Regions from separate parts of the Sphingobacterium sp. UBA7631 genome, predicted to be linked through region 3. Evidence: riboswitches for the same ligand, from Rfam matches in the RefSeq annotation. Region 3 holds a riboswitch; each other region holds the start of a gene.
What was found. A riboswitch is a leader RNA that binds a small molecule or an ion and turns the genes downstream of it on or off. The one in region 3 is predicted to bind S-adenosylmethionine.
Positions count from the first base shown of each region.

Region 1: it holds a riboswitch for S-adenosylmethionine, as region 3 does, so the genes downstream of both, B3P16_RS13375 (methylenetetrahydrofolate reductase) here and B3P16_RS07845 (hypothetical protein) in region 3, are expected to answer to the same signal.
Region 2: it holds a riboswitch for S-adenosylmethionine, as region 3 does, so the genes downstream of both, B3P16_RS08990 (O-acetylhomoserine aminocarboxypropyltransferase/cysteine synthase family protein) here and B3P16_RS07845 (hypothetical protein) in region 3, are expected to answer to the same signal.
Region 4: it holds a riboswitch for S-adenosylmethionine, as region 3 does, so the genes downstream of both, metE (5-methyltetrahydropteroyltriglutamate--homocysteine S-methyltransferase) here and B3P16_RS07845 (hypothetical protein) in region 3, are expected to answer to the same signal.

Region 1 is NZ_DLIX01000007.1:340,645-342,849, reverse strand. It holds gene B3P16_RS13380 (hypothetical protein) at 1-770, shown strand, start outside; SAM riboswitch class I at 1,000-1,102, shown strand; gene B3P16_RS13375 (methylenetetrahydrofolate reductase) at 1,173-2,129, shown strand.
Region 2 is NZ_DLIX01000005.1:133,230-135,434, reverse strand. It holds gene B3P16_RS08990 (O-acetylhomoserine aminocarboxypropyltransferase/cysteine synthase family protein) at 1-933, opposite strand, end outside; SAM riboswitch class I at 1,189-1,301, opposite strand; gene B3P16_RS08985 (FUSC family protein) at 1,484-2,205, opposite strand, start outside.
Region 3 is NZ_DLIX01000004.1:723,146-725,350, reverse strand. It holds gene B3P16_RS07850 (RagB/SusD family nutrient uptake outer membrane protein) at 1-981, shown strand, start outside; gene B3P16_RS07845 (hypothetical protein) at 1,082-1,345, opposite strand; SAM-I-IV-variant riboswitch at 1,412-1,505, opposite strand; gene B3P16_RS07840 (DUF3050 domain-containing protein) at 1,716-2,205, shown strand, end outside.
Region 4 is NZ_DLIX01000003.1:210,990-213,194, forward strand. It holds gene metE (5-methyltetrahydropteroyltriglutamate--homocysteine S-methyltransferase) at 1-928, opposite strand, end outside; SAM riboswitch class I at 1,007-1,110, opposite strand; gene B3P16_RS04125 (response regulator transcription factor) at 1,295-1,984, opposite strand; gene B3P16_RS04130 (sensor histidine kinase) at 2,087-2,205, opposite strand, start outside.

The DNA.
Region 1 (2,205 bases), on a different contig from region 3:
GCAACTACCAAATGATATTGGGCTATTCAAATGATGAGTATCATAAATTAAAAAGAGAATCTCCCCAAAATGTGGAGGCAGATACCTATGGTAATGATCCTATTCTATACCGATCCTTTCTTTCGCTTCATGATAAGGACCAGTTTGTCATGGCGATTGATGATATCTTACTCTTTGGTAAGTACAAATTTGACGGTGATAGATTAGAATTGACGGATGAGAAAAAAGGTAGTGTCGCTTTGGATATTGTTAAAATAAAAAAAGATTTTGTTCAGCTGAGAGGTGATTTTTCACAGTTTAGCTCAGCACGTATACCCACTAGTGAAAGACTTTATATCAACTTTGCGTTAGATAAAACCCTTATCCGGGAAACGCCCAGTAAATTTGATAGCCAAGTGAATTTATGGCGAAATGCTCCGGTAAAATCGGAAAGTGAAAAGGAGATAAAAGCGAGGGCCTTGAATTTTGTAGATTATTCTATCGCTTATTTCCAACACATATCAAGCTCTGGCACCCATCACGATTATCGAATGGATGGTGTCGAATCACCAATTATTTATGCCGAGAATGGCATTGTGCTCAAGGCATGGGCAGATGTTCCTGATTCTTGGAAGGAATTATTTTACAACGAAAAAGAGGCATTAGTCGCCTATCACTATTTATTTGACGGATTTAAATATGGATCGAAAGAGGAGTACCATGTTACAGGACTCTTATTGGTCACATTTTATCTCAAAAATTTACGAAATTCTTTGGCAGCTAATCTTTAGCCAATGTTCTTGTGGCATAGTCAATCTCTTCGCTGTCTATGATCCTCGATCGTTAATTCTACTGGTTTTTCTAGGTCTTTAACTATTGGTAGGGTGAAGAATCCTGTCGTTGCATGGACACAAAGCTAAAGTGACGTTGAAACATCGTTTATTGAAGTCTTTTTGCTGCTATTTTTGCCTTTTCGAAAAAATATTTTTGTCTTTTGATTTTTTAAAACGATATTAGCAACGCTTATAGAGAAAGGCCGAGGGAATAGACCCGTTGAAGCCTTAGCAACCTGTATTGTTCAAGGTGCTAAATTCTACCCTACTCCATGTGGGAAAGATAAGTTACATGTAGATAAACGATTCCTCGACGTGTGCGTTTCGATGTAAGCCAACCAAACTAAAAACAGTTTTTTAATGAAGATTATCGATCATATCCAGAATGCCAAAGGAAAAACATTGTTTTCTTTTGAGCTATTGCCACCGGCGAAAGGGCAGGGCATCCAAAGTATTTTTAAAACCATGGATGAACTGATGGAGTTTAAACCTCCTTTTATCGACGTCACCTACCATCGGGAAGATTATATCTATAAAGAGCATGCGAGTGGATTACTGGAACGTGTTTCCTATCGTAAACGTCCTGGGACAGTGGCGATATGTGCGGCCATCATGAATAAATATAAAGTGGATGCGGTGCCACATTTGATATGTGGGGGGTTTACAAAAGAGGAAACTGAAAATGCATTGATCGATTTGAACTTCCTGGGGATAGATAACGTTTTGGTGTTGCGGGGTGATGCACGTAAGGGCGATGCCGATTTTATACCAACCGATGGTGGACATGCTTTTGCAACAGACCTATTGGAACAGGTAACCGATATGAATAAAGGAAAGTATCTGCATGAAGACATTATCACGTCGGAAAAGACTGATTTTTGCATCGGAGTAGCCGGGTATCCCGAAAAGCATTTTGAATCTCCAAATTTCAATACTGACTTTAAATATCTGAAACAAAAAGTCGATATGGGAGCAGAGTTTATTGTGACTCAGATGTTCTTTAATGTTGAAAAATACAAGGAATTTGTAACAAAATGTAGGGACAATGGAATCCATGTGCCCATTATTCCGGGATTAAAACCACTGACAACAAAAAAGCAATTGGTGACCTTGCCAAGAATTTTTCATTTAGATATTCCAGAGGAACTGAGTGACGCTGTCGCGGCATGTAAAACGAATGCCGACGTCAGACAGGTAGGTGAAGAGTGGTTGGTACAACAGTGTCAGGAGCTGATTAAATTTGGCGCTCCGGTATTACATTTTTATACGATGAGTAATCCTGGTCCAACAAAGAAGATTGTTGAAAAACTAGCCTAACTCATAAAATGATAAAAAAGGGAGCAGATAAGCTCCCTTTTTTATGATAATATTCATTGTGAAAGCCTGAAATAGG
Region 2 (2,205 bases), on a different contig from region 3:
CTCTAAAGTGTTGTCTACATGGCGTTGCACCCGCAAAGACAAGGTTTCAAGTCCTTGTAATAATAAAAATGAATTGAAAGGGGAGAGTGCTGGTCCGAAATCCCGGAGCCCTTCCACACGCGCCCGAATGGCAAATTGAATATTTCCGAATGGTCCGCTTTCACCGAAAACTTCGGAAAATACTAAACCATGATAGCCTTCAGATGGTTCGGAAAATTGCGGGTATTTTCCATTGCCCCAATTGTAGTTTCCGCCGTCGACGATGACACCGCCAATGCTTGTGCCATGTCCACCGATCCATTTAGTTGCCGATTCAACAACCACATTTGCACCATACTCCAGAGGTTTAAATAAATAACCTCCGGCTCCAAAAGTATTGTCGACGATTAATGGTAAGTCATATTTTTTTGCTACGGCAGCAATTTTTTCAAAGTCGGGAATATTGAAACTTGGGTTTCCGATTGTTTCAACATAGATTGCTTTTGTTTTATCATCAATGAGCGCTTCAATTTTATCTGCTTCGGCGTCTGTTGCAAAACGAGCTTCGATGCCTAGGCGCTTAAAAGAAACTTTAAACTGGTTGAATGTACCGCCGTATAAGTTGGATCCCGCAACAAAATTGTCACCACTTTCCAAAATATTATTTAAAGCTATAAACTGTGCCGCCTGGCCGGATGCAACAGCAACAGCTGCAACTCCACCTTCCAGTGCCGCAATACGTTGTTCGAAAACATCCGTAGTAGGGTTCATAATCCGTGTATAAATATTACCGAACTGCTTTAATGCAAATAAGTTTGCGCCGTGTTCGGCATTTTCAAATACAAAAGATGTTGTTTGATATATAGGAACTGCTCTAGATCCCGTAGTAGGGTCAGCGACTTGACCAGCGTGAACCTGAAGAGTTTCGAATTTTAAATTTTTGTTTGAAGACATAATATATCAGATTTTAAGGGTTCAAAAAGAAATTGCAAAGTAAAAAGAGAAGCATACACACCTCCTTGAAGGGTCTGTTAAATCTTTATCCAAGAAAACGGAAATTATTTTTAACAAGCATGGAAGTGCATATGCATACGCATTCGCATCGATACAATTGTACGATGGGTTACACTTTCGCTTATCGTGCGGTTCACTTGTGTTGAACCTGAATTTTTAATGGACTTCAGTAATTTAATAATCATTGTCTTATGTCATTTATATGCTCCAAAACGATATTGTTTTGGACAGGAATTGGCACCTTTTCAAACAAATTGAAGGTTGCCAGTGGGTCATTGAGCCAGTCTCTCGCCACTTCTTTATAAATCAAGACCTACTGATGAAGGGAGGTGTTGATTAGAAATCTTCTTTCGAAGACGACACAAATATAAACTCTTTTTTTATTAAAGCAAAAGAAATGCTATTTTTTAGTTAAAGGAATTTTGAATAACATGCCGATTGGCATCACATATCTTCCGATGAAACCGCAAAAGTAACTGTCAATCGGGTATTATGATTTCTTTAAATTGATCCGTTCTGCAGTTTGATTTAAATCTGTTAGAAGAGGTTTAAGCGCATCGATTCTACTATGGATATCATAGGCGAGGTGGCGATTCGTCTTTTTGCTTAACGATAGCGAAAGGCCCACCAAATGGGAATTGACCTGATATGCGAGTGCCTGAAAATGGTGAATATGTGACCAATCCATCCATTTGTGCTCGGGTTCTTTTTTCATTTGATTGATGGCGTCTGAAAACAGGGCCATGGCGGTCTGCGCCTTTTTACGAGCCAGTCGTATATCAAACGAACTTTGTCGTTCGTCCGACAGACGGTTATTGATGATCTGGAAATAATGCGCGTTGTAAAGGGATACCTCTTTTGCCAGCTGAACCATGCCTGTGCTCTGGCGCACAGGTATCAAGAAATAACCCGCTATAGCCAAGAATGCTCCAATCAGTGTGAAAAGTATTCGGCTGCCTAAAATGAGATTGATGTTCCCTTCGAACAGATTGAGCGCAATCACAATTCCCAAGGTAATGAAGATGACACTGACCATATAATTAGATCGGTTGAACAAAAAGAATCCAAAAAGACCCAATGCAGCTATGGTTAGGAGTGCTGGAAGAAAATGAATAGAAATTAAGCAGAACACACCAACTATAATACCCGAGAATGTACCGACAATACGTTCTATATTACGGGTTTTTGTCATTGAAAATGCTGGCCTGGCAA
Region 3 (2,205 bases):
CTAAAACAGATTCGAGCTGATCTGGATTTTGGGATCGCCAACTTAGCGCCTAAACCTTATTTCAATAATGGGGGGCATGCGGCCGCCAGTTCAGCAAAAGCCTTGAAAGCACGGGTTTTATTGTTTGCGGCTTATGGTGACAAAGGAGTGCCCGATTTAGCAATTTTGAAAGAGGTAAAAGACTTATGTACCGATATCATGAAAGAGTATACCCTGAGTACGGCTTTTGAAAATGTCTTTCGCGATGCGACACAAAAGAATAATACCGAGATTATCTTTTCGGTCAATTTTCTGGCACCGAATAATACTACCCCTTGGGACATGTACCTAGGCGATTGGATTGCTGCTTCGCCTTTACAAAACCTGGTGGATACCTATGAATGCAAAGATGGTTTGCCTTTTGGTGAATCACCGTTGACCGACCGAACCAACCCGTTCAAAGATAGGGATCCGCGCCTGAGCAAAACAATTTTTGTGGACCATCCTGATTTTGGCGGCGGTAAGATCCATACACCGTCCAATCCGCGGCCTACAGGTTATGGGGTGTTGAAATTTTTGGATCCGGCCAACCTACCTTTTGGTTTTTCAACATTGAGCCAACAGGATGCGGTTATACTGCGGTTTGGCGAGGTGTTATTGATGTATGCCGAAGCACAAAATGAAATAGCCGGGCCAGATCAATCGGTTTATGATGCCATGAATACTTTGCGGAGTCGGGTTCAGATGCCTGGGTTCCCTGCCGGTTATACCAAGGAAAAAATGCGCGACCGTATCCGCCACGAAAGAAGAGTCGAACTTGCTTTTGAAGGACTACGGCATTACGACCTGATTCGTTGGCATATTGCGGGTGAAGTACTCAATGCTGTCAAAGACAGTAAAGTGCCCTATCATTTCGAAGATAAATTCTATCGCTGGCCATTACCACAAACAGAAATTGAGAAAAGCGCAGGGATACTGATTCAGAATCCAAACTATAAATAACAAGACTTTTTGCCTTCTTCTGATCGGCAATTTCCTAAACCAATCACAGCAGCGCGCACGAAATCTTTTCGATGCGCGCTATTTTTGGCGGTGATAACGATTACTGTAAAGGGATCAACACATTCTGTTCCAAGCGTACAGGGACATGCTTCACCGAGGTAAAACCGTCTTCCTTAGAAACGATGTTGGAAAGATCGAGTCCTCTTTTGGAGAACGTACTGATCAAAGCTGTTCTAAAGGTAGCTTTTGATGATCCCCAGCCTTGTCCTAAGATGGTGTCATTGTTAAGCTGTATGAGTTCATCCGTTGAATAATAACTGAATTTTTCCAGTAAGTGTTGGTAAAGATTTGTTGTAGTAGCCATACAATTTAAAAATTTAAAGGATTAAACCATAAACTGTATCCAGATCTTTGTGGGAAAATAATCGTTCTGCAACGTTTATTTTGGTCGAAACCCGTATTAATTTACCACCGCGGTGCCTGCACTCGGTTGGTATTGCATCATGCAATTCTGAATACTCTATAAATATAGTAGAGTATTTTTTATTATAAAAAATATTTTTGTTTTTAAGGGTAAATGAGCGTTAAAATCAGTACAAGGGAGGTCAAAGTGGGGGCAGGTTGTTGTTTTTGATTTGGTTATGAAGCGGATAGCTGGACGGTCAATTTATCATGCTACTGTAATCTCATTTAAAATACTTTAATAAATAAAGATAAGACGATACTTTTGCGCCATGAATAGAATTGCGGAAATTAATGAATACATTGCTGCCGAACGCGAGGTATTATTGCAACACCCTTTGTATCGTAAGATCAAAACGATCAAGAATCTACGTTCTTTTACAGAAGGGCATGTTTACGCTGTATGGGATTTTATGTCTTTACTAAAAGCTTTACAGATTAAATTGACCTGTACGACTTTACCCTGGTTTGCGAGCGAGCATCCATCAACACGCTATCTGATCAACGAAATTGTATTGGCAGAGGAGTCGGACGAATACATTGATGGCCGCCGTTTGAGCCATTTTGAAATGTATCTGGACGCCATGGATGCCATGGGTGCCGATCTTCATCTGGTCAATAAATTTATCGGTCATGCCAAAAAATCGAGCGACATATTCGATGTCATCGCGACGACAACATTGGATAAGCGGATCAAAGACTTTTTGAATTTTACATTTGAAGTGATTGCTGAAGGTGAGGTGCATAAAATTGCTGCCGCCT
Region 4 (2,205 bases), on a different contig from region 3:
ATTTTTCGTAATCATTTTTCCAGATGTTACGGCCTTCAACAATACCTAAAGATAATGTTAATGAAGCAGGAACTTTAGCCAATACCGTATCCAATTGATTTTCACCGCGTACCAGATCCAAATGTAAAGCATGGATAGGTAGGTTAACTGCGATATCTTCGTTGTCTTTTAAAGATTCGAAGTAAGTCGTTGCGATTAATTTGATATTTTTTGCTGCTGCAGCTAATTTTTCGAAAGTAGGTTGATATAAAGCTTTTACTTTAGCATCTAAATCCAATGCTAAGAAAGGCTCGTCAATCTGAACATATTGTGCACCAGCATCAGCTAGTTTAGCTAGTATTTGCTCATATACTGGAATAAGTTTATCCAATAAATCGATACGGTCGAAGCCAGCTTCTTTTTCTTTACCGATCAAAAGGTATGTAATAGGACCTAATAGAACTGGTTTAGTATCGATGCCCAATGATTTTGCTTCGTTGTATTCATTTAAGAATTTTTCGGAAGTCAATTTGAATTCTTGATCTTTTGTGAATTCTGGTACCATGTAGTGGTAGTTCGTATCCAACCACTTGGTCATTTCCATTGCAGTCACGTCGATTCCTTCTTGTTGGAAACCGCGCGCCATGGCAAAATATAGATCTAAACTGTAATTGTTGTCTACTTTATTCAATAAAGAATGGTAGCGAGCAGGAATTGCACCAACAGTGAGGGTTAAATCCAATACTTGATCGTAAAAAGAGAAATCATTGGAAGGGATCAAATCTATTCCAGCATCTTTTTGTGTTTTCCAATTGCCTTCACGAATTTTTTTTGCTGTGTCCAATAATTCCTCAACAGAAGATTTTTTAGCCCAATAGGCCTCATTGGCTTTTTTCAATTCGCGGAACGCGCCCACACGAGGGTAACCTAAATTGTTAGTCAATAACATAATGAATGTTTTTAATATTTCTTTTTCAACTATATTTCTTGCTAGAGAGAGAAGGACACACTAGAATTTGGTGACTTCGGCTTATCATTCCCATATCAAGTAGGGTAGAATTTAGCACCTTGTCAAGGGACAGGTTGCTAAGGCTTCATCGGGTCTATTCCCTCTGCCTTTCTCTATAAGCGACGCTAAGTTAGAACATTTCTTTTTGAAATGCAAATTTTTTATAAAAGTGCGTCAATTTTTTATATTCTACTAAGGATGAAATTGTTTTGTTCTTTTATTTTCATCCACGAATTCGAGTAAGTCACGCTTGAATACGTGTGTAGCATAAAAAGGGGAATGACTATATTTTTCATTCCCCTTTTTTTAGCTGACCAAAAGTTTGTAACCTTTTCCGTGCACATTGACAATTTCAACTTTGCTATCTTCTTTTAGATATTTACGAAGTTTACTGAGAAATACATCCATACTTCTACCCGTAAAATAGTTATCATCATGCCATATTTTTAACAACGCTTCTTCCCGGGTCAGCACATCATTTTTCTTTAAGCAAAGCAAGCGGAGTAGTTCAGCTTCTTTCGTGGAGAGTTTTTGCATCTGTCCTTTGTAAGAAATCTGCTGACTTGTATAATCAAAGAAATAATCGCCAATTTCAAATTTATCCGCAACCACTTCTTCTTCTTTGTCTCGAACACTGCGTTTCAGCAAAGCATTGATGCGGAGCAATAATTCTTCCACTCGAAAAGGCTTGGTGATATAATCATCTCCTCCTAGCTCAAAGGCTTCGGTCTTATCTTCCATCATCCCCTTTGCTGTGGCAAAGATAATAGGAACAGTATTGTTTGTTTTTCTGATTTCACGTCCAACTGTAAATCCGTCCTTTTTTGGCATCATGACATCAAAAATACAAAGGTCGTAGTTATTTTTTTTGAATTGAGAAATCGCTTCATCTCCATCCGTGCATAATGTGACGTCAAATTTTCCCTTTAATTCGAGATAGTCTTTTAAAAGATCCCCCAAATTAGGATCATCTTCTGCTAATAATATCTTTTGCATAATGAATATATTAATTTTCACCAATGTCCCTTGATGCTGATAAATCAGCCTTCCTCAACCTTTGAAATTTTTTAAAGAGGAAATATACAAAAAAGGAACGTTTTATTTTTTAATAGGCAAAATTACTTCAAAGGTCGTGCCTTTATCTTTTTCACTTTTAACTGTAATTTTTCCGTTCAGCCTTCTCAGAATGTCCTGTACATAACTTAAGCCAAGGCCAA